Regions from separate parts of the Bradyrhizobium sp. 134 genome, predicted to be linked through region 3. Evidence: predicted binding sites of a transcription regulator. Region 3 holds the regulator's gene; each other region holds the start of a gene.
The links. Region 3 encodes HrcA, which represses chaperone genes, less so after heat shock. Its sites were predicted from a motif close to GTTAGCACTCNCNNNNNGNGAGTGCTAAC; they were not measured.
Positions count from the first base shown of each region.

Region 1: a site for HrcA is predicted at 2,396-2,424, ahead of IVA75_RS04910 (co-chaperone GroES). Genes of this name have one in related genera too.
Region 2: a site for HrcA is predicted at 2,864-2,892, ahead of IVA75_RS29415 (co-chaperone GroES). Genes of this name have one in related genera too.
Region 4: a site for HrcA is predicted at 2,534-2,562, ahead of IVA75_RS02115 (co-chaperone GroES). Genes of this name have one in related genera too.

Region 1 covers NZ_JADPKX010000009.1:54,376-61,570, reverse strand. The annotation lists gene IVA75_RS40290 (prolyl oligopeptidase family serine peptidase) at 1-157, shown strand, start outside; gene groL (chaperonin GroEL) at 306-1,955, opposite strand; gene IVA75_RS04910 (co-chaperone GroES) at 2,038-2,352, opposite strand; gene IVA75_RS40250 (transposase DNA-binding-containing protein) at 3,470-3,802, shown strand; gene IVA75_RS04900 (hypothetical protein) at 5,681-6,205, shown strand; gene IVA75_RS04895 (pyridoxal-phosphate dependent enzyme) at 6,279-7,195, opposite strand, start outside.
Region 2 covers NZ_JADPKX010000073.1:296,834-304,028, reverse strand. The annotation lists gene IVA75_RS29425 (hypothetical protein) at 1-502, opposite strand, end outside; gene groL (chaperonin GroEL) at 704-2,335, opposite strand; gene IVA75_RS29415 (co-chaperone GroES) at 2,478-2,774, opposite strand; gene IVA75_RS29410 (hypothetical protein) at 3,088-3,609, shown strand; gene IVA75_RS29405 (protein phosphatase CheZ) at 3,779-4,558, opposite strand; gene IVA75_RS29400 (L,D-transpeptidase) at 4,874-5,674, shown strand; gene IVA75_RS29395 (DUF2076 domain-containing protein) at 5,747-6,583, opposite strand; gene IVA75_RS29390 (ChbG/HpnK family deacetylase) at 6,719-7,195, opposite strand, start outside.
Region 3 covers NZ_JADPKX010000034.1:365,263-372,457, reverse strand. The annotation lists gene IVA75_RS11455 (hypothetical protein) at 310-1,251, shown strand; gene pncA (bifunctional nicotinamidase/pyrazinamidase) at 1,397-2,119, shown strand; gene grpE (nucleotide exchange factor GrpE) at 2,195-2,809, opposite strand; gene hrcA (heat-inducible transcriptional repressor HrcA) at 2,906-3,994, opposite strand; gene rph (ribonuclease PH) at 4,176-4,889, shown strand; gene rdgB (RdgB/HAM1 family non-canonical purine NTP pyrophosphatase) at 4,901-5,536, shown strand; gene hemW (radical SAM family heme chaperone HemW) at 5,553-6,737, shown strand; gene IVA75_RS11420 (penicillin-binding protein activator) at 6,789-7,195, opposite strand, start outside.
Region 4 covers NZ_JADPKX010000006.1:268,969-276,163, reverse strand. The annotation lists gene IVA75_RS02130 (tetratricopeptide repeat protein) at 1-1,284, shown strand, start outside; gene IVA75_RS02125 (cupin domain-containing protein) at 1,297-1,836, opposite strand; gene IVA75_RS02120 (usg protein) at 1,939-2,226, opposite strand; gene IVA75_RS02115 (co-chaperone GroES) at 2,605-2,919, shown strand; gene groL (chaperonin GroEL) at 2,964-4,604, shown strand; gene lepB (signal peptidase I) at 4,843-5,589, opposite strand; gene IVA75_RS02100 (LysR family transcriptional regulator) at 5,699-6,532, opposite strand; gene IVA75_RS02095 (cysteine hydrolase family protein) at 6,664-7,195, shown strand, end outside.

The DNA of each region.
Region 1 (7,195 bases), on a different contig from region 3:
CGGCCGCAAGGCAGCCGCCAGGCTTGCTGCGCTCGGCCGGCCCCATTACTGGTATGAAAATATCGACGGCGGGCATAGCGCGGCCGCCAATCTCACGGGATACGCGCGCCGGCTGGCTCTCGAATACACCTATGCATCCAGGCGGCTTGTGGATTGAGTGCGGTTGACGAGTGAGTTCGTTAAGGTCGCCAGTGCAAATAGCGGAGCGCATAGCGCGAGATCAGAACAACGAACTGAAAAAGCCGCGAGCCAAAAATGACCCCCGGCATTTTTCTGCCGGGGATCGCATTTTTAAGAGAGTTGGATCAGAAGTCCATGCCGCCCATGCCGCCCATGCCGCCGCCCGGAGGCATCGCGGGCGCGCCGGTGTTCTTCTTCGGCAGCTCGGCGACCATGGCCTCGGTAGTGATCAGCAGGGCCGCCACGGATGCAGCGTTCTGAATCGCGGTGCGGACCACCTTGGTCGGGTCGATGATGCCCTTGCTGACCAGGTTGCCATACTCGCCCGTCTGCGAGTCGAAGCCGTAGGCGTATTGCTCCTTCTCCAGGACCTTGCCGACGATCACCGAGCCGTCTTCACCAGCGTTGATCGCGATCTGGCGGGCGGGCGCGGAGAGCGCCTTGCGCACGATCTCGACGCCGGTCTTCTGGTCGTCGTTCTTGGTGCGCAGACCCTTGAGCTGCTCGGAGGCACGGAGCAGGGCGACGCCGCCGCCCGGGACGATGCCTTCCTCGACCGCCGCGCGGGTCGCATGCATCGCGTCATCAACGCGATCCTTGCGCTCCTTCACCTCGACCTCGGTCGCGCCGCCGACGCGGATCACCGCGACGCCGCCTGCGAGCTTGGCAAGACGCTCCTGGAGCTTCTCACGGTCGTAGTCCGAGGTGGTTTCCTCGATCTGCGCCTTGATCTGAGCCACGCGCGCCTCGATGTCGGCCTTCTTGCCGGCGCCGTTGACGATCGTGGTGTTCTCCTTGTCGATCATCACCTTCTTGGCGCGACCGAGCATGTTAAGCGTGACGTTCTCGAGCTTGATGCCGAGATCTTCCGAGATGGCCTGGCCACCGGTCAGGATCGCGATGTCCTGCAGCATGGCCTTGCGGCGATCGCCGAAGCCCGGAGCCTTGACGGCCGCAACCTTCAGACCACCGCGCAGACGGTTCACGACCAGGGTGGCAAGCGCCTCGCCTTCGACGTCCTCGGCGACGATGATCAGCGGCTTGCCGGTCTGCACCACGGCCTCGAGCAGCGGCAGCAGCTCGTTCAACGAGGAGAGCTTCTTCTCGTTGATGAGGATGTAGGCGTCGTCCATCTCGACGCGCATCTTCTCGGCGTTGGTGACGAAGTAGGGCGAGATGTAGCCGCGGTCGAACTGCATGCCCTCGACGACGTCGAGCTCAGTCTCGAGCGACTTGGCTTCCTCGACGGTGATGACACCCTCGTTGCCGACCTTCTTCATGGCGTCGGCGAGGAACTTGCCGATCTCCGCGTCACCGTTGGCCGAGATGGTGCCGACCTGGGCGATCTCGTCGTTCGAGGTGACCTTCTTGGAGTTCTTGACGAGGTCCGCAACGACGGCTTCGACCGCGAGGTCGATACCACGCTTCAGGTCCATCGGGTTCATGCCGGCGGCAACCGACTTGGCGCCTTCACGAACGATCGCAGCCGCGAGCACGGTTGCGGTGGTGGTGCCGTCGCCGGCCGCATCGGCGGACTTGGAGGCGACTTCGCGCACCATCTGCGCGCCCATGTTCTCGAACTTGTCCTCGAGCTCGATCTCCTTGGCGACGGTGACGCCGTCCTTGGTGATGCGGGGAGCGCCGAACGACTTGTCGAGCACGACGTTGCGGCCCTTCGGACCGAGCGTGACCTTCACCGCGTTGTTGAGAATTTCGACGCCGCGCAACATGCGGTCGCGGGCGTCTACGCCGAACTTGACTTCTTTGGCTGACATGTGGGTCTTCCTGAATGTTTTACTTGGTCTCACCCTTTACGACGCCCAGCAGGGCTCCTCAGGATGAGCGGTGCGAGATGGTTTAGGCGGCCTTCTTCTTGGCGGACGCGTCCGTGAGAACGCCCAGGATGTCGCTCTCTTTCATGATCAGCAGGTCGACGTTGTCGATCTTGACCTCGGTGCCGGACCACTTGCCGAACAGGACGCGGTCGCCGACCAGGACGTCGATCGGGATCAGCTTGCCGCTCTCGTCGCGGCCGCCGGGGCCGACGGCGATGACTTCACCTTGCGAAGGCTTTTCCTTGGCAGTGTCCGGAATGATGATGCCGCCAGCGGTCTTTTCTTCTGCGTCAATGCGCTTGACCACGACGCGGTCGTGAAGCGGACGGAATTCCATGCAGATCTCCTAAGCATTTACTTCAGTTGAAGATTTCCCGATTGCTAGCAATCGTGGCCCGCGAGTGCCAACGCAGGCGCAGCTGAAATAGGACCGATTTTTTGGGGAACAAGTGTTTGTAGCAGGAAAAATCCGCTGGGCGGGCGGATCTCTGTTGGGGCTGCCCAGATCACTTTCTCGGCTTGCCGCCGAGCACCCGACCTTCTTCTGAGTGAGTCGTACGGCTCTGCGTCTCAACCCAATCTCGCCTAACCGCTCAATTCCTCTGCCCTAAATTCGAGCTGGTAAAGGCCCGCCGATCTGGTGCCGGTTCAAATGCGAATCGTCGGCTGACTTCGTTCTAAGATTGGGATGCGTTTAGAACCTGACGCAGAGGTCGCGAATTGGGGTATCGCTCCGCTTGATCGATGATCCGATACTCAGCACCTCGAGGCGAGGCAACACTGGCTGCGCGAGCTAGCGCAGGAATGTGCTCAGATCGTTCGGCACCTCGTCCAGTTTCAGATCACGTTTGCGCGCCGAAGTCGCTGCTGGACGGCTCGCCCGTGCTCCAGACAGCGAGCGCGCCGATGTCCCCGGTTTGCGCGAAAGGGCCTCTGCCCGCATCGCGACAGCTCTATATGCGCGAACAGCTCGCCGAGCTGTCCCGCGACCATGACCTGGCCAACCGTTCAACTAAATGCTGAAGCGATGGGCGAGCTGTGAAGACGCCGGTGGCGGCGTGCTGATCAATACCGGAGCCAGCGTGGGTGTGGATCTCGACAGGAACAAGAGCTGGCACGAAATCTCCGCCCGGTCGCCCCTGGTGCGCTTGTCGGCGCCTGGTGAACAGCAGGCTGTAAGCCACCCCGTACCGGCGCGCGAGGCCGCAGACCGTCTCGCCAGCTTGCAAATGGCGAACCTGCTCGTCGCAGCTCCGTCGCCACCGACATTCGGCGCCCTATCGCTACGTGACCTCAAAGCTAGACTTCAAACTACACAAGACGGCCGCCGCCGGCCTTCAATTACCCACAAGTGCTTGATTCATTTGCGAGAGGCTCGATCGAAGAATCTTGAATCAGATGAATCGGTTGTGATTCATTGTTGAGCACCTGAATCGCGACGGCGAGGTGCCTTCATGCGTTCGAGCGGTGCGATATCTCGTCGGTCGGCGGGCCCGGATGGTCACCAGGATGATCGTGATGAAAGCGCCGTCGCACACTGGACTGAGCGCGAGATCGACAAGACTGCCTTCAAGGATGCCCGTCTTGGTCAACGATTTGGCGAGCTGTTAAGGCAAATTGGTGATGGCATGGGCGGGAGCATACCGTTCGCGTGCCAAGACTGGGCGAACACGAAGGCAGCCTACCGCTTCTTCGCTAACGAGCGCGTGGAGGAAGCCGACATTCTTAGCGGCCACTTCGCCGCCACGCGCACCCGTTACGATGATTGTACAGGCTTTGGAGCTTGATAGGAGTCATCTTGGACATCGTACACATACGGTGGCGCCTCGGATTACATGCGACACAGCCGCATTGTCCGAAAAGTTTCACACGATAAGCTATCTGAGGGGCTTGAATCGCACCCTACGTCAAGATGTAAGGTGTCGAAATGGGCGGTGACAGACTTCGGCACCCGAAGCCCGTCCCAACGAGTAACATACAGTGCGAATGTCCCAAATCCGAGGCTCACGCAAGGCGAGCCCGGTCATCGACGAGTGCCGTGAAGCTCCCTGTGTCTGGGTCACAGCAACGCGCGTCCGGCAGATGCGTTTGGCTCACCGTCGGATCGTAAGACGCCGCTCACACGTAAGTAGAGCGGCTGATTTGCCTGTGAGCGACGCGAGATGGTGGCCCTCAAACCTGCATCTCAATGCTAGAAGGAAGCTGATGCTTCGTGGCAAGTGCGAACGGCTACGTGGTGCGGTACCGGAAGTTGAAGCGTTCTCCCGTTCCCGGCAATGGGAGTGGGAAGCCGTTCAACATCAACTCTCCGACTGTGAACGCCAGCGGTACTTCGAAGCGATTTAGCAGGTATGCCGGGCGTCGGTCCGAATCGCGGTTCATGTTGGGGCTATCATGTGAGACGCGAGTGAGGCTGGCATTCTGGTTGAATACTATCGCGAGCTAGCGAGGGTTCGTAGCATTCGAGCGTCGCCATCACTATGACGGCGCATGACCCACTTTGGCCGGATGCCCGGGTCGAGTGCTTTGAAAGAGGCGCGCGTCGCGCCACGGATCCACAACGGTGAAAAAGCGGCTGATCACAAAACAGAACCGGCTTGGCCGAGCGCGGTATTTCCTGCCCAGGTCATTTTTATTTATCCAATGAATGACGCGGGTTACTCCCGGGAAGAGCCGGGTGCGGGAAAGCCGGCTCCCGGGTCTGTGAGGGCAAAGCCAAATGGCCGAGCTACTCGACCGCGATCGTCAGACTAGGGTACGTGACTGGCGGCATGGACGCGGTCAGCCGCGGCACAAAGCCATCTTGGTGCCCGCCGCGTGCTGCCCACACTGTTGCGCCACAAAAAACAGAAACCCACGCATTCCGAAGAATTCCCCAGCAATTCCATCGCAATTTGAAACGGCTGACACCTGATGGGCTTGCTCTAAGCTCGCCGCGAAAATGCCGCCGCGTTCAATGCAGGCTGTTAGGCTTGCAAGTCGAAAAGATAGGCCCACTCAGTCGCCAATCGATATTCCTTGTATTTTCGAGTAAGTCTGCGAACCGGGTGGTCACGCTTGAAAAATGCACCGCGTGCGTATGATGTCCTTGTGGCGGTAAGACGTGGCCCCGCTACGATGCCGATCTCACGATGCCAGCCCATACACCGGTAAATTCCGGCATAGGGGAGCCGTGGCTCCTGGCTCATGATCCTGGTTAAGTGGCTCGCTGTTAGACTCGCGCAGATAATGCCCGTTCTTATAGATCGCGATTCGTCATCTCTCAGTCGGCTAGCTTTAACTTTGCCTATAGCCATCGGTTCGGGCGCAGAGTTGATCTGAGAAGCTAGCTGAGCCCGCCTTCTGCGAGCGTGCTTGTTTATCTTTCGACAGCGCTCCCGGCAGATTGCCGCTGGTGCGGAGGAGCCCGCGCCATCGCGAGTGTACTTAGAGCTATGGACGCGATCGTATCGTGCGTGTTTTCGTTGCCCGTGCAGCGTTAATGCGCCGAGTGCCTGTTGGCGCTGGAAAACATCGATTCGTTGCACGAGCAGAGTCGTGTGGACGCTGAAGCGGCATGATCTTTCCCGATATCTTTGTGCGCATGACCAATTAGTTTCGCATAGACGCTCTTGACCGTCATCTACTACCGCGGCAACGAGAGCCAATATAGATCGAGAGAAAGAATGATGGATGTGATTGATCAAGCGAACGGTTCGGAGTTGCCGCCCGTCTTGCAGACGTCATCAAGACGCCTTCCGTGGGTTGTTGGATTTGTCGCCATCTTCATCGGGCTATGCGTTGGGGGTCAATTTTACCGGCCCCATATCGACCGAATGATCGAGGCGCTAGTGGCACGTGAAGTCGTCCCAATGCCGGCGTTGTCACCTGAAGACAAAGCGGCCCTTTCGGAGATTCGGTTGGGGCAACAGCAGGCGAGCGAGGAGATTTCAGCGCTCAACCGCAACATCGATGCGCAGCAAGCCGATTTGAAACGCATGTTAGATCAAATCGCAGCCCTGACCTCAAGAATTGAGTCTCTGCAGAACATTGCTGCGCATCTTCCTGCAGATATTCGTGCGCCAGTAGCCCAGGCCGCTTCAAAGCCGACTACAAGAGCCACTCGCCCGCCTAAAGCAGAAGGGCCCGTTTCCCTCGGGGGCGCGCCGCTGGGTTCTCGAGCCGGAGACGGACCGCCGATGATCCAGTGATGAAGCGTCGAGCCTGCCGGACATGGCGTCACTGAGAGGATGCAAGTCGAACTAGGAGCGAAGATTGCGGTGCTCACGTTCGGTCCTCCCAGGCGCGTTCGGTGAGGAGGACGAGAATGCGGCTCAACCGGTCGAGTCCGAGATCCCTTGTATGGCTCGGGTCTGCGAGGGCAGCCATGGCACCCGCCAGGCCCGCTGCACCGGACGGCGTGGTGGCAAGGCCATCGTGGGCGGAGAGTACGCGGACAGCATCCACCAATTCCGCCTCGGGCACGGTGATGGCGCGAGCGCCGTGACGCCTGAGCACCGCAACGGCGGCCGCACTCGCCTGGCCGCAGGAGAGCATCTCCGCGGATGTTCGGAGATCGCCCATCACCCGAATCGGGCGACCGGCCGCGAGCGCGGGCGCGAGACACGCTGCGGTTTCCGGCTCGACCGTCACGATGCAGCCCGGAGATGCCAGCCAGCCCGAGAGACCCTCGGCGATGGCAGCGGCGAGTCCGCCGACCCCAGCTTGTATAAAGACGTGTGTCGGACGCCCAAGGCCGGCGAAATCCACCTGATCACGGATTTCCGCCGCCGTGACGCCGTATCCCGCCATCACGTCGCAAACGATGGGGTCGTTCGGATCGTCGGTCGTGTCGGCGACAAGAATGCCGGCGCCTTGGCAGGCCGCGGCTGCGGCCGCATCAACTGCATTGTCGTAGGTGCCCGGCACCCATACGATCTCGGCACCCTGATTCTCGATGCGGCGCGCGCGCGCGTTCGGCACGCCTTCGTGCAGGAACACGCGGGCAGGCGCCCCGGCAAAGCGCGCGGCGGCAGCTACTGCGAGCCCGTGATTGCCGTCACTGGCGCAGACCAAGGTCGGCTGCCCCTTAGGTCGGGCCGCGAGAAGGTCGGCCAACTGCATGCGCGAGGCCCGGGCGAGCGCGCGCAGCCCGGCATAGGTGCCACCAAGCGACTTGAAACTGCCGAGCATGCGGCGGC
Region 2 (7,195 bases), on a different contig from region 3:
GCTGCGGCGTGATGCCGTCGTCGGAGGTTTGGTTGTCGAGGAATTCCTTCTCGCTGAGATCGGAATTGTCGGGCGAGGTGACCTCGGTCACGGCCTGGCCAATGCTGATCTGGCCGCGGAATTCGAACGTGTCTCCGGCCTGTTTGCGCAGCAGCTTGACGGTGACCGGCGCCTTCGCGCCGAGGCTCTGCGTCGTACCCGCCAGGTTCTGGCCCACGACCTGGAGATTGACGACGAAGCGGTCCTTGCGGTCGGAATTCTTCGCGACGGGATAGCAGACGTCGAGCACGGCTGCGGTGACGGTCTTGCCCTGGCGTGTCTCCTTCAGGATCACATCGGCATTGCCGTCCATCAACCCGTCGATCGAGGTGAAATAGCGCGTCTCGACGCCGCCGGGCGCCGTAGCCTTGGGCGCCAGCTTCATTTGGGCGGAGGCGACCTCAGGCGAACCTGCAAGCAGAGCCGCCAGAACGGCCGTGGAGCAAAACACAAGCGCGCGCATCGACGAAATCCCCGGGGCAATGGGGCATGATCCGGAAAGTGTGAAGCGGTTTTCCGTTGAGATCAGGCCCAAACAATTCGAATCGGGCGTCACCGTAGTGGGTTTTGGCCGCCGGTTGAATTGGAAAGCACGGGCCATGATTGCCAAAAAAGAAGGCCGCCCGGAGGCGGCCTTCGCAACACTGTGGGCTAAGGATCGGTCTTAGAAGCCGCCCATGCCGCCACCGGCCGGCATGCCGGGCGCGGCGTCCTTCTTCGGCGACTCGGCGACCATGGCCTCGGTGGTCACCAGCAGGCCGGCGATCGAGGCGGCGTCCTGGAGCGCGGTGCGCACCACCTTGGCGGGGTCGATGATGCCCTTCTCGACCATGTCGACATACTCCTCGGTCTGGGCGTCGAAGCCGAAGGTCTCGGACTTGTTCTCCAGGATCTTGCCGACGACGATCGAGCCTTCCACGCCCGCGTTCTCGGAGATCTGGCGGATCGGGGCTTCCAGCGCCTTCAGCACGATGTTGATGCCGGCCTGGACGTCGGCATTGGCGTTGGTGAGACGGCCAACCGCCTTCTTGGCGCGGAGCAGCGCGACGCCGCCGCCGGGAACGATGCCCTCCTGCACCGCGGCGCGGGTGGCGTTGAGCGCGTCCTCGACGCGGTCCTTCTTCTCCTTGACCTCGATCTCGGTGGCACCGCCGACGCGGATCACCGCGACGCCGCCTGCGAGCTTGGCGAGGCGCTCCTGGAGCTTCTCACGGTCGTAATCCGAGGTGGTTTCCTCGATCTGGGCCTTGATCTGGCCGACGCGGGCCTCGATCTCCGGCTTCTTGCCGGCGCCCTTGACGATCGTGGTGTTCTCCTTGTCGATCACCACCTTGCCCGCGCGCCCAAGCATCTTCACCGTGACGTTTTCGAGCTTCATGCCGAGGTCTTCGGAGATCAGCTGGCCACCGGTGAGGATCGCGAGGTCCTCGAGCATGGCCTTGCGTCGGTCGCCGAAGCCCGGCGCCTTGACGGCGGCGACCTTCAGGCCGCCACGGAGGCGGTTGACGACCAGGGTAGCCAGAGCCTCGCCCTCGACGTCCTCGGCGATGATGACGAGCGGCTTGCCAGACTGCACCACGGCTTCCAGCACCGGCAGCATGGCCTGCAGGCCGGACAGCTTCTTCTCGTGCAGGAGGATGTAGGCATCCTCGAGCTCGGCGGTCATCTTCTCGGGGTTGGTGACGAAGTAGGGTGACAGATAGCCGCGGTCGAACTTCATGCCCTCGACGATGTCCACCTCGGTGTCGAGCGACTTGTTCTCCTCGACGGTGATGACGCCCTCGTTGCCGACCTTCTGCATCGCCTGCGCGATCATCTTGCCGATGGCGGCATCGCCGTTGGCCGAGATGGTGCCGACCTGGGCGACCTCGGAGGAGGCGGCGACCGGCTTGGCGCGCTTCTCGATGTCCTTGACGACGGCGGCGACCGCGATGTCGATGCCGCGCTTGAGGTCCATCGGGTTCATGCCGGCGGCAACCGACTTGGCGCCTTCGCGCACGATGGACTGGGCCAGCACGGTCGCGGTGGTGGTGCCGTCGCCGGCGAGGTCGTTGGTCTTGGAGGCGACCTCACGCACCATCTGGGCGCCCATGTTCTCGAACTTGTCCTCGAGCTCGATCTCCTTGGCAACGGTGACGCCGTCCTTGGTGATGCGGGGCGCGCCGAACGACTTCTCGATGAGCACGTTGCGGCCCTTCGGGCCGAGCGTCACCTTGACGGCGTTGGCGAGAATGTCGACGCCGCGCAGCATGCGATCGCGCGCGTCTCCGGAAAACTTGACGTCTTTGGCAGCCATGGTCTGCAATTCCTCTTGTTTCGTGATGTGTCTTGCTTATTGGGCCGCCTCATTCCGGGGCCGCGATCGAACCCGGCGGAATGATGCATGCCCGGATCGAGTGACCCGGGCATGCATTCAGCGGCCGTTCAGGCGTCTGGCCTTAGGCCATCACGCCCATGATGTCCGACTCCTTCATGATCAGGAGCTCATCGTTGTCGATCTTGACCTCGGTGCCCGACCACTTGCCAAACAGCACACGGTCGCCGACCTTGAGGTCGATCGGGATCAGCTTGCCGGCCTCGTCGCGGCCACCGGGGCCGACGGCGACGACTTCGCCCTGGGACGGCTTTTCCTTGGCCGTGTCCGGAATGATGATGCCGCCCTTGGTCTTTGACTCGGCGTCGATACGTTTGACCACGACACGGTCATGCAGCGGACGAAATTTGGATTTAGTCATGACGTTTCCCTTTGGAGGCTCGTTTCGGAAGGAGTGAAAGTGGGCGGGCGGCGCTGCCGTCCACCCTTCCCGAGGATCGATCGGCGCGCGTTAGCAATCCATCTTTCAGAGTGCTAATGGTGCGTCCGGGAATATGGCTTGGCCGCGATCCTGTCAAGCAAAGGTGGTTAAGCGATTGGTGAGACGGATATAGGATGGTGACATTGGAAACTTGTTCGGGGCGCCGGCGTATTAAAGGACGTCATTGCTCCGGCAGCGGTTTTGCGCTTGGCTGCGGAAGGGGTGCGGCCATGGTTTTGTCCGGGGGAATGCCATGATCAGTTCAGCTCACGCGCGCACGGTCGCCAATCTGGCGGCGGCTTCTTGCCTGGCGCTGCTGCTTGGCGCCTGCGGCGGCGGCATGAGCCTGCCGTCCTTTTCTTCGTCCTCACCGCCCCCCGAGGCCGAGCCCGGCACCGGTCCGGAAATGCCCGCGTCGATCCGCGCCGACGAGATCGTCGGGCGCTGGGGCCTCGCCTCGTTCCAGAACCCGGCCGACCGCGCCCGCACCGAGGCTGCCGCCCGGGCCCAATGCAAAAATCCTTATGTGATCACCGCCGGCTCCTCCGGCGGCGTGATCATGCATCTGGCGGACCAGGCAACACCGCAGGAGCTGCGGCTGAAGGGTTCGCCGAGCGGCAAGAACTATATCGGGCCGGCGGGTCCGACGCCCGGCGAGCAGGACCGCGAGATCGTCTCCTTCGACGGCCGCGTCCTCATCACCCGCTTCATCGACAAGGACGCCGCCACCCGCTACGGCAACATGGTCTACGTCCGCTGCGCGCCGAGGGCGTAGTCGCGGCGCCGGCCTAGCCACTCGTCATTGCGAGGAGCGAAGCGACGAAGCAACCAGGCTGCCTCCGCGGACACAGTCTGGATTGCTTCGCTTCGCTCGCAATGACGTCCAAAACAAAAAAAACGCCGGCTTGCGCCGGCGTTTTGTTTTTCCGGAGTGTCGCGTCCGCTCAGTCGAACAGCGCGTCGATGTCGTCCTGCGAGGCGTGACCGACGTCGCCGGCGAGTTTCGGGCCGTTGAGAAGCTTGTCGTCATCGCTGCGGGTGTCGACCTGCGGCACGACGTGGGACTTGATCGCGTCGACGCCGCCCCAGATCTCCATCATGGAATTGATGTGCTGCTCGATGAACTTCATCGTGCTCATGACCTTGCTGATGCGCTGGCCGGTCAGGTCCTGGAAGTTGCAGGCTTCGAAAATCGAGATGACGCGTTCCTGGATATCGTCGGCCAGCCGCTTCTGCTGATCGGCCGATTGCACCTTGGCCATCGCGCTGGCCGCCTGGTCGATCGACTCGGCGGCTTCGAGGATCTGCTGGGTCGCCTGTTCGGTGCCGCCGACGACCGCGCCGAGCTCGCCATTGACCTTGGCCATTTCGCCGCCGTCGAAGCTCTTGCCGTGCAGTGTCGCGATCTCGCGCTTGGTGCGGTCGATGGCGTCGTGGATGAGGTCGAGCTCGACCTTCAGCTTCTCGCACTGCTCGATCTGCGCCCGGTAAGTATCGAGCATGGTACGGGCTTCGGAGAGCTCGTGGGCAGTGGAGGCGTCGATCGCCGCCATGGCGGCGCTGCCGGACAAGGGCGCGGTGCCCTTCGCCATCTGTGCACGGATCGCACGCAACTCGGCCATGATCTCGCTATGCATCGGCGCAGCCTCCTCAATCATTTCGGGGCTGGGCATCTCGCCGACAATAGCCTCCTCGACACGAAAACGTTTGCGGTGAATAGCCATCAAGAACTCCCCCCACCTCACTCACGCGTCTTTGTAGGCAGAAGCGATTTAACACGAAGTTCACAGCCGGAACTGTCGTCTCGGTTGTGCGCGACGGCTTGCAAACGGGCGATTAACCATGCGTGCAAGGCGTTCATCGAAAATAAACGCTGATCGCCAAATTGCACCGCTGCCGACGACGTGGTGAATCGAAATGGCGTTTCCGTTTACCAAACAAAACGGCTTTTGCTCTTTATTGACCACGTCGCGGGTGCGGATCAGCGGTCAGCTTGCCACGACGCATGTGATCTAGACGAAACAGTACAGAGTACGTCGATGTTCAAGAAAATGTCTGTCGCGCTGCTTGGCAGCGCTTGCACCTTCATTGCCGGCGCCAACAGCGCCAGCGCCTTCGACAATAGCGTGCCGAACGATCCGCCCGCGGTGCTCTATCAGCCGCAAGTGCCGCCTGCGCCGGTGCGTGTCGCCTCCAATGCGAACATGGGCGGCGGCTTCATCGAGTTCATGTTCGGTGACGGGCCCGGTCGCGGTCCGGCCTACGCTCCGCAGCAGCCGATGTATCAGCAGCAGCCTGGTTATTATGACCAGCGCCGCCTGCCGCCGATGGGTGAGCCGCAGACGCAGGGCGCAGGTCTTCAGCAGGAGGCGGTCGATCCGCGGCAGCGTCAGTTCGACCCGAGATTCGAGAAACAACTCGTTGACTATAGCGGCAATGAAGGCGCCGGCACGATTGTGGTCGATACGCCGAACAAATTCCTCTATCTTGTCGAGGGCAACGGCCGGGCGATGCGCTACGGCATCGGCGTCGGCCGTCCCGGCTTCACCTGGTCCGGCGTGAAGTCGATCACGGCCAAGCGCGAATGGCCGGCCTGGACGCCGCCGGCGGAAATGATCGCGCGCCGCCCCGATCTGCCCAGGCACATGGAAGGCGGCCCGGAAAATCCGCTCGGCGCGCGCGCGATGTATCTCGGCTCGACGCTTTACCGTATCCACGGCTCCAACGAACCCTGGACCATCGGCACCAACGTCTCCTCGGGCTGCATCCGCATGCGCAACGAGGACGTCATCGATCTCTACGGCCGCGTCAATGTCGGCACCAAGGTCGTCGTGATGTAGGCGCATAGCGCTCGGCACCAAAACGGCCGCCTCATCGGCGGCCGTTCTCGTTTGGAGCAAGGATAAAAAGCGTCAGGCGTAATCGCTGCCGCCATCATCTCCGCCGCCGAAATCGCTGTCGTCGGCGAGGTCGACATTGCCGCCGTCATTGTCGTTCTGATCGTTGTAGTTCTGGTCGTCGTTCGAAGCGTGGTCGGCGAAGCCCTGCCGGGACGCATCACCGCGGTTCGAGCCGATGTCGTCGAGGCCGGCATCACGCGCGAGCGAGCCGCCGGACTGATCGCTGCCGCTCCAGGGACTTCCACCAGCGCTGCGGTCGCCCAGGGCATTGGTGTCGCCGAAGGCCTGCTGATGCGATCCGCCCATCATGCCGCGGATGCTGGAGAGCAGCAGCGAGCCGCCAACGACGCCGGCCGCGGCTGCCGCCGCCGTGCCGAGGAACGAACCGCCGCCACCGCCGACCGGCGGCGCGCCATAGCCCTGACCGGGGCCCTGACCTGGACCTTGACCGTAAGCCTGCCCGTAGGGCGGCTGGCCATAACCGGGCTGGCTTTGCTGCATCGCCTGGCCGCTGTTCCACACCGGCCGCGAGTCACGCGGCGGCACGTTCGGAACCGAGCCGCGCGACGGACCCCCGCCGAACAGCGTATCGCGCATGGTGTCCAGGAAACCGCCGGACTGCGCCTGTTCGGGCGCCTGCGCCGCCTCGAGCTCCTGGATACGGGCATGGGCGCGCTTCAGCGCTTCGTCTTGCAACAGCACGGTCTGCACCAGCGCATAGATCGCGCCAGGCGCCTTGCGCAGGCCGTCGGAGATCGCGGCGATCGCGTCGGGATCGCGCGGTGCATTTTCCAGTTTCGAAAGCCGGTCGAAAAGCTCGTCGACGAGCTGGCGTTCCTGCGGCGTCATGGTCAGTCTCCCTCGCGCAAAACAAGCGCGAGGCAGATGTAGGGTTCCATTGTGGCCCCAACAGTGCCGGCTGGATTAAATTTCGGTATGCGACAAGCTGCCCCGCGGGCGGCTTTTCGCAAACAGTCGCCGGTTTCATCCCAGCGTGACGCCGCTGTCCGTCAGCAGGCGCGCGAAGGCATCGCCGGCGAGATAGGCGTGCTCGCGTTCGCGGACATCCGTCATCGGGTCGAGCCCGGTGAGGATGTCGTCGACGAAGCCGGGATGACACATGATGAGGCCGCCATCCGGCAGGCCTTCGAGAAATTGCCGCATCAGCTCGCCGAAATCGGCCGCCTGCGTGAAATCATAGGCGCCGGCGAAGCCGAGATTGAAGCTGAGGCCCGCCCTGCCGGCACGGCGGCGGAATTGCGCACTGAGGATATCGAGCACCATGGCTTTCGGTGAAGCCAGCCGCTGCATCAGCGGCAGGTCGCGGCCGCCTTGGCGCACCCAGGCTTTTGGCGCGACTTCGGCGACTGCGTCGATAAAGCCGTCGCGCACCTGCGGGTAGAGCTGCACATGCTGATGGCCGTCGACGAAGTCAGGCGCGCGCCCGAACGCTTTCGCGAA
Region 3 (7,195 bases):
TGCGATGGTTGACGCTCATATAGGAGGGGGGGAGGGGCCCGCAAGGACCGAACGCAAGTTTCGGCCGTGAAAACATTGGGTTTTGGAAGATCATATCCGGGCTGAACCCGCCTTGCGGGTGAGGAATTATTAACAGGTCCCGCGATCGGCCGGCATCCGCTACCGCGTTCCGCCCTGCCCTGTTGCGGCAAGACCAAACCCGCTAAAAGGCGGGCGGCCGAGCGGGCTCGTCATCGGGTTGGGTCGCGCGACAAAGCGGCCCGGTGGCCGACCATCGAACGGCCTCAATGTGAACCAATCAGAGTGCCCATGAAGCTGATCCGCCCCCTTGCTGCGCTCGCCCTCCTCGTTGCCTCTGCGCTTCCGGCTCTGGCTGCCGACGCCGTTTTCCCACCCGGCTTGCGCCTCGGCATGGTGCCATTGGTCGGTCTCAACACGGCCAAGACCTTTCCCGGCTTCGAGAGCGAGGACGGCAACGTCAAGGTGCTGATCACAGAACTGCCGCCGGCGGCCTATGGCGAGGTCGTGAGCGCCTTCAACTCCAATCCAGCCGGAGCCAACGGCGTCAAGCAGGACAAGATCGAGACGCCCGCGGGTCTTGCCTATTTCACGACCGAGAGCGGCAAGGCCGGCGAGACCCCGGTGCGGCGCTATTCGATGATCGTGCCGGGCGCCGGCTTCTCCGGCTATGTCGCGGTGCAGATCCCGGAGAATGCGATCAAGATCTACACCGACGAGGCGGTGCGGCAGATGTTTGCGAGCGTCGTCACTCGCAAGCAGGTCTCGGCCGAAGAGCAGATCGCGCTGATGCCGTTCAAGATCACCGATCTCGCCGACTTCAAAGACGTTCGCACGCTGGCGCCGGGCTCGAGCATCATCCTGGCCGACGGCGACGAGAGCTCCGGCTATGAATCGAAGCCGTTCATCATCCTCGGCGTGATTGGCGCCACCCCGCAAGCCGCCGACGACCGCGCCCGCTTCGCCCAGGAGGCGGCGCTCCAGATTCCCGGCGTGCGCGAGTCGCGCGTCACCATGTCCGAGCCGATCCGCATCAGCGGCCAGCAGGGTTTCGAGACCCGGATCGACGGCGTCAGCGGCAAGGACAAGACGCCGGTGACTGTGGTGCAGTGGATCCGCTTCAGCAGCGGCGGCGCCTCGCTGCGCATCATCGCCAGCGCCCCGCGCGAGCAATGGCCGGCCGCCTTCACCCGCTTCCGCGCGGTCCGCGACGGCATCCAGCCGAAGGGCTAGCCCGACACTCATCGTCGTCCCGGCGAAGGTATCCGGTCAGCAGCCCAACGACTCACCAAAGCCGGCTGCATTTTCGGGCTTCTGTTCGCATACGAACGGAACTAGGCTCCCCTTCCGTTGAGTTCATCCTGGTGGGAGGCGAATGATGCTGGATCGGCGACAAGTCTTGGCGGCGCTCGGGACGAGCGCGCTCGTGGCGCTCGCGCCAACCGCGATTCTGGCGGCCACATCGATCAAGCCGGACGATGCATCCGCGCTGCTCGTGATCGACGTGCAGAATTGCTTCCTGCCCGGCGGCAGCCTTGCCGTGAAGGAAGGCGAGCAGGTGGTGCCGGTCATCAACAAGATCTCGAAAGCGTTTTCGAACGTGGTGATGACGCAAGACTGGCACACGCAAGGCCATGTTTCCTTCGCATCAGTCCACGCCGGCAAGAAGCCGTTCGAGACCGTCGATCTTCCCTACGGCAAGCAGGTGCTGTGGCCCGACCATTGCGTGCAGGGCACCGACGGCGCCGCGCTGTCGAAAGACCTTGCGATCCCGCACGCCGAGCTCATCATCCGCAAGGGTTTTCACAAGGACGTCGACAGCTATTCGGCCTTCCTCGAAGCCGATGGCAAGACCTCGACCGGCCTTGCCGGCTATCTGAAGGGGCGCAAGATCAAGCGCGTCTTCGTCGCGGGGCTGGCGACGGATTTCTGCGTGGCCTGGACCGCGCTCGACGCGCGCAAGGCGGGCTTCGAGGTCTATGTGGTGGAAGACGCCTGCCGCGGCATCGACAATCAGGGTTCGCTCGCAAAAGCCTGGGCCGATATGGCCAAGGCCGGCGTGAAGCGGATTCAGTCCGCGGATATCGCGGCGAGCGCGTAAGAGGCGCGACCGAACTGCAAGACCCTCATCCTGAGGAGCGCGCTTCTTAGCGCGCCTCCTCAGCATGAGGATCGATCAGTTCGCCGCGCCGTTCGGCTCGTTGCTGTTGGCGGGCGCGGCCTTGGCGCCGCCCTTGGCGACACCGACCAAGGCAGGACGCAGCACGCGCTCGCCGATGGTGTAGCCGGCCTGCATGACCTGCACGACGGTGCCCGCGGGCACCGATGCATCGGGCACCTCGAACATCGCCTGCTGGAAGTTCGGGTCGAACTTCTGGCCAAGGGGGTCGAACTTCTTCACGCCGTGTTTTTCCAGCGCGCTGAGCAGCGAGCGCTCGGTCAGCTCGACGCCCTCGATCAGCGAGGCGAGGCCTGCATCGGCCGCCGCACGGGCCTCGGCCGGAACGGCATCGAGCGCGCGCTGGAGGTTGTCGGCGATGTCGAGCACGTCGCGGGCAAAGCCCGTGACGCCGTAGAGCTTGGAGTCCGCGACCTCCTTGGCAGTGCGCTTGCGCAGATTCTCCATCTCGGCCAGCGTCCGCAGCATGCGGTCGCGCGCCTCGGCGACTTCCTTCTGCAGAAGCTCGACCGAGCCCGGCTCGGGATCGTCGGGCATGATGTAGGGTTTTGACACCACGGGCTCGCCGGCCGCAGCACTCGTGTCTTCGGGTTGCCGGTCTCGATCGGTCATCGGCTCTCTTTTCGCATTCGTCTCAGGGGGTTTCTGGCCCGCATATCGTGCTTCGGGCGCCGAAAATCAAGCGCCCGTGATCGGGGGAGACGCCGGTCAGCCCCCCAGGAGCCGGCTGACGATGCGGGCAGCGTAGTCCACGGTCGGGATCACGCGGGCATAATTCAGCCGCGTCGGCCCGATCACACCCAAAACGCCGACGATATGGCCGGCAGCGTCCCGATAGGGCGAGATGATGGTGGACGAGCCCGACAGCGAGAACAGCTTGTTCTCACTGCCGATGAAGATCCGCACGCCTTCCGCAGTCTCGGCCCGCCCGAGCAGGTCGATGACCCCGCGCTTGGTCTCGAGATCGTCGAACAGCAGGCGAACGCGCTCGAGATCCTCCAGCGCATGCAAATCCTCGAGCAGATTGGCGTGGCCGCGGACGATGAGCTGCCGATCCTCGTTCTCGCCGCCCGACCAGCTGGCAATCCCGGCCGAGATCACCTTATGCGTCAGCTGATCGAGCTCGGTGCGCGCCTCTCCGAGCGCGGTCTCGAGCTCCAGCCGCGCCTCGGCCAGGGTCCGGCCCCGGATCCGCGCATTGAGGAAGTTGCCGGCTTCGGTCAACGCCGAGGATGGAACTCCCGGCGGCAGCGTCAAAACGCGGTTTTCGACCTGCCCGTCCTCGCCGACCAGGATCACCAATGCCTTTTCCGGTTCCAAGCGGACGAATTCGATATGTTTCAGCCGCGCATTGGATTTCGGCGTCAGCACGACCGCGGCAGCGCGGGTCAGGCCGGAGAGCCGCGTCAATGCCTCCTCGAGCGCAGCCTCCACCGATTGCGCGTGGCCCACGGAGGTCAACTGGCTCTGGATCGCCTGCCGTTCACTGTCATTGAGGTCGCCGACCTGCATCAGGGCATCGACGAAGAAGCGCAGGCCGAGTTCCGTCGGCAGCCGCCCGGCGGAGGTGTGCGGGGCGTAGATCAGGCCGAGCTGTTCCAGATCCGCCATGACGTTGCGGACCGAGGCGGGCGACAGCGGCATTGCGATCAGCCGCGAAATATTGCGCGAGCCCACCGGCTCCCCGGTCGCGAGGTAGCTTTCGACGATTTGACGAAAGATGTCGCGGGAACGCTCGTTGAGCTGGGCGAGGCCCGCGCGCGGCGCGATCAGATGGATCGGATCGTGATGGGCCACAGACCGTAACTCCTCTCAGATACAGGTAATTTGTCTATCCCGGGGGCTTCTGACAAGCGTGGCGTTCGCGGATTGAAAATCGGGGGTGAATAAGGCCTCGATCTTCCCCCTTGCCGCCCACCCTCACCCCCCCTACAAGCACCGCCAACAGCCCTTTTCCGAGAGTTTTGGAGGATTTCCCATGCGGCCAAGCCGCCGTGCGCCCGACGAATTGCGCCCCGTGACGCTGGAGCGCGGCGTGGTCAAATATGCGGAAGGCTCGTGCCTGGTGAAATTCGGCGACACCCACGTGCTGGTCACCGCCACGCTGGAAGACCGCCTGCCGCCATGGCTGAAGGGCCAGGGCCGTGGCTGGGTCACCGCCGAATACGGCATGCTGCCGCGCGCGACCTCGGAACGCACCCGCCGCGAGGCCTCCGCAGGAAAGCAGAGCGGCCGCACCGTCGAAATTCAGCGCCTGATCGGCCGCTCGCTTCGCACCATCATCAATCTCGAAGCGCTCGGTGAGCGCCAGATCACGGTCGATTGCGACGTGCTCCAGGCCGACGGCGGCACCCGCACGGCCTCGATCACCGGCGCCTGGGTCGCGCTCGCCGATTGCATCACCTGGATGAAGGCGCGCAACATGGTCAAGGCCAATGTGTTGCGCGACAACGTCGCCGCGATCTCCTGCGGCATCTACAAGGGCACGCCCGTGCTCGACCTCGACTATGCCGAGGACTCCGAAGCCGACACCGACGCCAACTTCGTCATGACGGGCGATGGCCGCATCATCGAAGTTCAGGGCACCGCGGAACGCGAGCCGTTCACGGAAGCCGAGTTCCTGGCGTTGATGGCGCTGGCGCGCAAGGGCGTCGCGCGCCTCGTGGACTTGCAGAAACTGGCGGTAGCGTAGTCAATAGCCCGATGCATCGCCGAATCACCGGAAAGCTGGTCATCGCGACCCATAATCCCGGCAAGCTCGCCGAGATGAAGGAGCTGCTCGCGCCTTACGGCATCGAGGCGGTGTCGGCCGGCGAGCTCGGCCTTCCCGAGCCTGAAGAGACCGGAAACGATTTCCGCAGCAATGCCGCGATCAAGGCGATTGCGGCAGCGCAGGCGACCAAGCTGCCGTCTTTCGCCGATGATTCCGGCATCGTGGTCGACGCACTCGATGGCGCGCCCGGCATCTACTCGGCGCGCTGGGCCGGTCCGAACAAGGATTTTGCCGCGGCGATGGCGCAGATCGAACGGCTGTTGCAGGAGCGCGGCGCGACCACGCCCGCCAAGCGCAAGGCGCACTTCGTGTCCGCGCTCTGCGTTGCATGGCCCGACGATCACCTCGAAGAGGTCGAGGCGCGCGTCGACGGCACGCTGGTGTGGCCGCCGCGCGGCACCGCCGGCTTCGGCTACGACCCGATGTTTTTGCCCGACGGCCATAGCCGTACCTTCGGCGAGATGGAGAGCATCGAGAAGCACGGCCTGCCGCCGCTCGGTCTTGGCCTGTCGCATCGCGCCCGCGCCTTCGTGAAACTGGCGGAGATCTGCCTTGAGCCGCGCTAGAGCGTTTTCGAGCGAAGTGGATACCGGTTCGCGCCAGGAAAACGCGTCAAAACAAGAATCCGAAGCCTTCGGCGTCTACGTGCACTGGCCGTTCTGCCTGTCGAAGTGCCCCTATTGCGACTTCAACAGCCATGTCCGCCACACCGCGATCGACGAGCCGCGCTTCGCGTCGGCTTTCGCGCGCGAGATCGCTGCGACCGCCGAGCGCGTGCCCGGACGCGAAGTCACCGCGATCTTTCTCGGCGGCGGTACACCCTCGCTGATGCAGCCTGCAACCGTCGGCGCTGTGCTCGATGCCATCGGCAAGCACTGGATTGTGGCGAAAGACGTCGAAGTCACGCTGGAGGCAAACCCGACCAGTGTCGAGGCTACGCGCTTCGCGGGCTATCGCGCCGCCGGCGTCAATCGCGTCTCGCTCGGCGTGCAGGCGCTCGACGATGCCTCGCTGAAGGCGCTGGGTCGCATGCACAGCGCGCGCGAGGCACTCGACGCGGTCGCCATCGCGCGCCGCTCGTTCGATCGTTATTCGTTCGACCTGATCTATGCCCGTCCCGACCAGACGCCCGCGATGTGGGCCGATGAATTGCGTCTCGCGATCGGCGAGGCGGCCGAACATCTGTCGCTCTATCAATTGACGATCGAAGAAGGCACGCCGTTCTTCGGCCTGCATCAGGCCGGCAAGCTGAAGACGCCGGATGAGGCGGTCGCACGCGCGCTCTACGACGTTACCCAGGAGACCTGCGACAGACTCGGCCTGCCCGCCTACGAGATTTCCAATCACGCGCGGCGCGGCGCCGAGTGCCGGCACAATCTGGTCTACTGGCGCGGCGAGGAATATGCCGGCATCGGCCCCGGTGCCCATGGCCGGCTCGACATCGACGGTATCAGGCACGCCACCGCCACCGAGAAGCGTCCCGAAGCCTGGCTGATGCGGGTCGAGACCAACGGCCACGGCGTCGTCACCGACGATCTCCTCAACAGCGAAGAACGCGCCGACGAATTTTTGCTGATGGGGTTGCGCCTCGTCGAGGGCATCGACCCCGAGCGCTACCGCGCGCTGTCGGGCCGCTCGCTCGATCCCAAGCGCATCACGCTGCTGCGCGAAGAAGGCGCGATCACGGTGGATGCAACCGGCCGCCTGCGCGTGACCAGCAGCGGTTTTCCGGTGCTGGACGCGGTGGTCGCCGATCTCGCGGCGTAAGGTCTCTCCATCGTCGTTCTGGCGAAAGCCAGGACGACGTCGAGGAAACAGCTACGCTCCGAAACTCTTCGGCGAGCCCGCCACCGCAACGCCGCCGCCGGTCGTGACCTTCATCACCGCAAGGCCCCGCTCGTTGGTGCCGTCGGCGCGGAAGCGGAACAGGCCGTCGATGCCGGCGAATCCGGAAGGATTGGTGAGCACGTCGGACGAGAAGCGCGTGGTGCCCTGCGTGCGCGCGAGCGCGGCGACCAGGGCGACGGCATCATAGGCGAGCGTTGCGGTGCGCACGGGCTCGGCGCCGTATTTGGTGCGATAGCGGCCGGAGAAAGCGCGGAAGCCGGCCGGATCGGGCGCGGCGTAGAGGCCGCCCTGCAAGCTTGAGCTGGCATAGACGCGCGGACTGTCCCACAGGCCGGTGCCGAGCAGCTGGATATTGCGCAGATTCGCACCCGCCGCGC
Region 4 (7,195 bases), on a different contig from region 3:
GCCAGTTTCGACAGAGCTCTCGACATCGAGCCCGATCAGAGCACGATCTCCAGCAAGATATTCACCCTCGATTTTATGGCCGACGCCAGCGTTGCGCAGCATCAGCAAGCGCGACGTGTATGGTGGGAGCAGATCGGTGCGAAGATCGCCTCAGCAGCGGCGGGACCACATGACAACAGCCGCGATCCGGATCGCCGTCTGGTGCTGGGTTATGTCTCGTCGGATTTTCACGCACATTCGGCGGCGTTCATTTTCAAGCCGGTCCTGCAGCACCATGATCGGGCACAGTTCGAGATCGTGTGCTACGCTTGTTCACCGAAAACGGATGCGACGACCCGCGAATTTCAGGGGATCGCCGATCGCTGGCGCGACGCCTCGCAATGGTCCGACGATCGCCTCGCCGCCCAGATCCGCGCCGATGGTGTCGATATCCTGATCGATCTGTCCGGCCATACCAGCGGAAACCGCCTCGGTGTGTTTGCGCGCAAGCCGGCACCAGTTCAAGTGCATGGCTGGGGCCACGGCACCGGCACCGGGCTGCCAACGATCGATTATCTATTCTCGGACCCGGTCGCGATTCCTGCCGCGGTTCGGCATCTGTTTGCGGAGACCGTCGTTGACCTGCCGTGCTTTGTGACGCTGGCGCCGCTGCCGGCCGGGATTGCGCGGGCGCCGACGCCGGCGATCGCGAACGGCTTCATCACATTCGGTGTCTTCAACCGCATCAGCAAGATTTCGAACGAGGCGGTGGACGTCTGGTCCAGGATTCTTGAGCGGGTGCCGGGTTCGCGACTGCTGATCAAGGATACTGCGCTGGACGCTCAGCTGGTCCGCGACAATCTGCTGGCGCGGTTTGCAGCTTGCCGGTTGCCGTCCGAACGCGTCGACCTGCTCGGAGCCACGTCGCGAGACGAACATCTGGCAGCGTTCAATCGCGTCGATATTGGCCTCGACCCATTCCCGCAGAATGGCGGCGTCAGCACGTGGGAAGCCTTGCAGATGGGCGTGCCGGTAGTGGCGAAGCTCGGTCACAGTCTGCCGAGCCGTGCTGCCGGCTCCATCCTCGCCGCGCTGGGCCTGCCGGACTGGGTCGCGGAAAGCGATGAGGCCTATGTCGAGATCGCAGCGAGCCGTGGGGCGCAGATCGGCGACCTCGATAAGTTGCGCCGCGAACTGCCCGGACAGATCAGGGCTGCGGCCGCCGGCAATCCCGTCTCATACGCGCAAGCGGTTGACGATGCCTATCGCGCGATGTGGAAACGCTATTGCAACGACGGCGGCTGATCTCCGCTTCACCTACGCCTTCAACTCCACCGTCCTGAACTCGGCCGGCAGGATCACCTCCAGCAGTTCGACGTCGTCCGAATAGTCCAGGATCATGTGCTTGATCTTCGGCGGCTGGGTCCAGGCGCTGCCTTCTTTCATCAGCGTCTCGCCCTCTCCGTCCATATAGGTCTTTACCCAGCCCTTGAGCACGTAGACCATCTGGAATTCGACGTCGTGGAAGTGCAGCTTCGACACCTCGTCCGGGTTGCAGGGGCCGTGCAGCCGGATCACGTGCGCTTGCGCCAGCCCGTGACTCGCAGCGGCGATGCCGAGATCGCGATACTTCGCGTAGGTGCGCAGACCGTCGGCCTTGAAGTCCTCCTCACGGTGATGGCTGATCGCGATGCGCTGCTTGGGCCGCGCCGGTTTCTTGATGGATGGCTTTGCCGTTGTCGTGGGGGCTTTCGCCTTCACCGCCTTGCGGGCCGTCGATCGTGCGGCGGGTTTGGCCCCGCTTCGCTTCTTCACCGCCGCCTGCGACGCGCTACGCGATTTTGCTTTCTTGGCCATGGCGGTCTCCCCTGTTGTTATAGGGGAGAGGTTAGCACGGAATGCGAAATCGTAGGATGGGTTAGCGTCAGCGTAACCCACCCTACAGCACCACGCTCGCCTTCAATGCAGCCGGAATATGCCGTCGACCGCGCGCAGCTCGGCCGGCTTGATCAGCTTGGAATGCGCGACCGTGACCGAGAACAGCGGACCGTCGAGCTTCTTCTGCCAGAACGCCAGGAAATCCGTCAGCGCCGGAAATTTCGGAAACATGTCGTAGTTCTGCCAGACATAGGTCTGGAGCAGCGAGCGATGATCCGGCATCCGGTAGAGAATTTCTGCCGTCGTCAGCCCGTAACCCAGCACCTGTTTCCGGAAGTCGTCGGAAACAACCCCAACTCGCGAGACCATGCCAACCTCCTTTGCAGGAGCGCATATTCAAGGGATGGCTTTCCGGTACGCGCCCTACGAGCCACCCGGTGGAGATGCGCTCACATGAGTGAAATGTGACGCAAACTGACAATCCATCTCAAGCCCAAAAGTTTAACAAGCTGTTGAAATTCAATGCGTTAGCAGCAGATGCGGCTCCGTGCTAATACGGGCGCGGAGCGCGATTAACGATGGAAAGAGATTTTGGCAGGCGGCGCTTCCGAGTGCTATTTTTCTGCTACAAGCCCTTGCTCCCGCCAAAATCCTGCCCTATCTCAGCTGTGCCTGTGCTAGCACTCGCGGGCGCAGACTGCTAACAACCCAAAATTCCCAACTTGTGCAAAAGCTTAGGAGAACTGCATGAAATTCCGTCCGCTTCACGACCGCGTCGTGGTCAAGCGCATCGACGCAGAAGAGAAGACCGCTGGCGGCATCATCATTCCCGACACGGCCAAGGAAAAGCCCTCGCAGGGCGAGATCGTCGCCGTGGGCCCGGGTGGCCGCGACGAAGCAGGCAAGCTGATCCCGATCGACCTGAAGGTCGGCGACCGCGTGCTGTTCGGCAAGTGGTCTGGCACTGAGGTCAAGATCGACAACGTCGATCTGCTGATCATGAAGGAAAGCGACATCATGGGCGTCCTCGACGTCCCCGCTTCCAAGAAGAAGGCGGCCTAAGAGCCCCTCTCTCCCCCAGCTAAACCTCTCAAGGAAAAATTCAGATGGCAGCTAAAGAAGTCAAATTCGGCGTCGATGCACGCGACAAGATGCTTCGCGGCGTCGACATCCTCGCCAACGCGGTGAAGGTCACTCTCGGCCCCAAGGGCCGCAACGTCGTGCTCGACAAGTCGTTCGGCGCTCCCCGCATCACCAAGGACGGCGTCACCGTCGCCAAGGAGATCGAGCTCGACGACAAGTTCGAGAACATGGGCGCGCAAATGGTGCGCGAAGTCGCCTCCAAGTCCGCTGACGCGGCCGGCGACGGCACCACCACCGCCACCGTGCTGGCCCAGGCGATCGTGCGCGAAGGCGCCAAGTCGGTTGCCGCCGGCATGAACCCGATGGACCTCAAGCGCGGTATCGACATGGCGGTGGAAGCCGTGGTCGCCGACCTCGTCAAGAACTCCAAGAAGGTCACCTCGAACGAGGAAATCGCCCAGGTCGGCACCATCTCCGCCAACGGCGACGCCGAAATCGGCAAGTTCCTCTCCGACGCCATGAAGAAGGTCGGCAACGAGGGCGTCATCACGGTCGAGGAAGCCAAGTCGCTCGAGACCGAACTCGACGTCGTCGAAGGCATGCAGTTCGACCGTGGCTACATCTCGCCCTACTTCGTCACCAACGCCGACAAGATGCGCGTTGAATTCGACGACGCCTACATCCTGATCAACGAGAAGAAGCTCTCCAACCTGAACGAACTGCTGCCGCTGCTCGAAGCCGTGGTGCAGACCGGCAAGCCGCTGGTCATCGTCGCCGAAGACGTCGAAGGCGAGGCTTTGGCCACGCTTGTCGTGAACCGTCTGCGCGGTGGTCTGAAGGTCGCGGCCGTCAAGGCTCCGGGCTTCGGCGATCGCCGCAAGGCCATGCTGCAGGACATCGCGGTTCTGACCGGTGGTCAGGCGATCTCTGAAGATCTCGGCATCAAGATGGAGAACGTCACGCTCGCCATGCTCGGTCGCGCCAAGAAGGTGATGATCGACAAGGAGAACACCACGATCGTCAATGGCGCCGGCAAGAAGGCCGACATCGAGGCGCGCGTGTCCCAGATCAAGGCGCAGATCGAGGAAACCACCTCGGACTACGACCGTGAGAAGCTCCAGGAGCGTCTTGCCAAGCTCGCGGGCGGCGTCGCGGTGATCCGCGTCGGCGGCGCGACCGAGGTCGAGGTGAAGGAGCGCAAGGATCGCGTCGATGACGCGATGCATGCGACCCGCGCCGCGGTCGAGGAAGGCATCGTCCCGGGCGGCGGCGTCGCCCTGCTCCGTGCCTCCGAGCAGCTCAAGGGCCTGCGCACCAAGAACGACGACCAGAAGACCGGCGTCGAGATCGTGCGCAAGGCGCTCTCCGCGCCGGCTCGGCAGATCGCGATCAACGCCGGTGAAGACGGCTCCGTGATCGTCGGCAAGATCCTCGAGAACAAGTCATACGCTTACGGCTTCGACTCGCAGACCGGCGAATACGGCGATCTCGTCAAGAAGGGCATCATCGACCCGACCAAGGTGGTTCGCGCGGCGATCCAGAACGCGGCCTCGGTTGCGGCTCTCCTGATCACCACGGAAGCCATGGTCGCCGAGCTGCCCAAGAAGGGCGGCGCCGGTCCGGCGATGCCTCCGGGCGGCGGCATGGGCGGCATGGATTTCTGATCCAGCCATTCCGGCAAACGACAAAATGCGAAACCCCGGCAGCGATGCCGGGGTTTTTGTTTTTGGATCGCTTCGCGCCCCCAACGATCACCGCCCGTAGCCCGGGATGGAGCGGAAGCGAAATCCGGGGCACCGTATCCGGCGCGAGCAGTTCTCCTGGATTAAGCTACCGCTCCATACAGGCTACGAACTCGCGTCATGCAGGCGCCGCGCACTGCCTCCGGAATGACAGTGGGCCTCACCACACCTTTCCCAACCGCTCCATGTGCGGCTCGCCGTGCTGGTCGAGCGACCAGAATATCCGCGTCACCTTGCCGACCAGATTGTCCATCGGCACGAATCCGATCGACGACATCACGCGGCTGTCGCTCGAGTTGTCTCTGTTATCACCGAGCACGAAGAAATGGCCCGGCGGCACGGTGTAGGCGTCGGTGTTGTCGTAGTAGCCATTGTCGACGCAGTCCTGCGTGATGTAGGAGGCGCCGTTCGGCAGCGTCTCGCGCCAGCGCTTGGCCTTCGCAGCGTCATCCGCGCCGCAAGTGGAGCCGGCAACCACCGCCTTCAGGGCAACGCGTGTCACCGCGCGATCGTTGAGGATGAGCTGGCCCTGCCGCATCTGGATGCGATCACCGGGTAGCCCGACCACGCGCTTGACATAGTCGACCGAGGTGTCCTTTGGCGTCCGGAACACGACGACGTCGCCATGCTCGGGCTCGGCGGCCCGAAAACGCCCAGAGACCCATGACGGCGCGAACGGAAACGAATAGCGGTCATAGCCATAGGCATATTTTGCGGCAAATACGTAGTCGCCGACGACCAGCGTCGGCGTCATCGAGCCGGACGGGATGTTGAACGGCTGGAACAGGAAGATGCGAAACAGGAACGGCGGCGACCACAGCACCGGGATCAGGAGGATCAGGATGACGATCGCCTTGCATTCCCGCACCTTGGCCTGCGGGTGGATGGTTTCCTGAAGAGTGGTCATGCGCCTGCCCTGATCAAGCCCGTGATCGTCGCGAGATTACGCAACCTTCGCGCGCGCGCAATCCCATTGCTTGGTCGCGCCGCGCGCGGTTCGCGTTCACGGGTCGCAATCAGCCGCGCGCGAGATCGCTGAAGCAGCGGCGGATCCATTCGATGGTGAGCCGCGTCGCCGGATCGCGCTTGAGATGGTTCTGCACGAGCAGCCAGACGTCGCGGCGCCCAGGCAGCAATGTGGCGCGCAGGCGGCGATCGCCGAGCAAGTCCGCGCAGACATGCTCCGGCAACACGCCGGCGGCCTGATGCGCGCGGATCAGGTTACGGATGACGCGAACGTTGTCGGTGACGCAGCGCGCATGGGCTTGTTTCATGCGGAGGAATTGCATCTCGGGAATGGCACCGAGTTCGTCCGGATAGGCGCACAGCACCGGCTCGCCCTCGGTCGCAACAGGCTCGAAATAATAGAGCTTGACGTCACCGAGCCTGGAGATCGCGAAGTCGCCCTTGTCGGGCTTGCGCAGACGGATAGCGAGATCGGCTTCCCAGCGCGAGAACTTGACGTTCTCGCTCGAGGTGAGGAATTGCAGCGTCAGGCCGGGATTGGCGCGCAGGAAGTCGCTCGCGCGGGGCGACAGAACCTCCTCGGCAACCGTGTTGGTGGAGGCGATACGCAGGCGTCCCACCGGGCCTGCCAGACTCTCGCCGACGCGACCGATCTCGGCGGCATGTGCGGCCATCACCTCGACATGCGCCAACACCGCCTCGCAACTCCGCGTCGGTCGACGCTGGCCGTCCACCGCATCGAACAGCGGCACGCCGAGATCTCGCTGGATGCGTGCAAGCCTGCGGCCGACGGTGGTCTCGTCGATGCGCAGCCGTGCGCTGGCGCCAGCATAGGTGCCCTCGTCCCTGACCGCGGCGATGATGCGCAGATCGTCCCAATTCATGGCGATGAACCTATCAGGCACGACCGGCTCCTGCAAATTTGCAGCCATATGCTGCAATAGTCCTGCACATTGGCAGGCCGCCGCCGCGCTACTGTCGCGCCATCCGATACCGCCAGGAAAGCTCGACCCTCATGACCGCCCCAAAAACCCTGCTTGAATTGTCCGGCGCAGATCTCAATCCGCCCAGGCTCGCCGATTCCTGCCTCGTGCTGATCGACATCCAGAATGAATATTGCGCCGGCCCGCTTGCCTTGCCGGATGCGGGGCCCGCGATCGCCGCCGCCGCGCGCCTGCTGGCCCGCGCGAGGACGAGCGGCGCTGCGATCTTCCATATCGCGCACAAGGGACGTGCCGGCAGCCTGTTCGACCGCGAGGCCGCGCGCGGCGCGATCGTCAGGAACGTGGCGCCGCTCGCCAGCGAAGCCGGGATCGAAAAGGCGCTGCCGAACGCTTTTGCCGGCACCGACCTGCAGGTCAGACTCGCCGCAACCGGACGCACGAATATCGTGCTGGCCGGTTTCATGACCCATATGTGCATCAGTTCGACCGCCCGCGCCGCGCTCGACCTCGGCCTGCGCACGACGATCGCAGCCGATGCCTGTGCAACACGCGATCTTCCCGACGGCCACGGCGGAGCGCTCTCCGCAAGGACCATCCACGAGG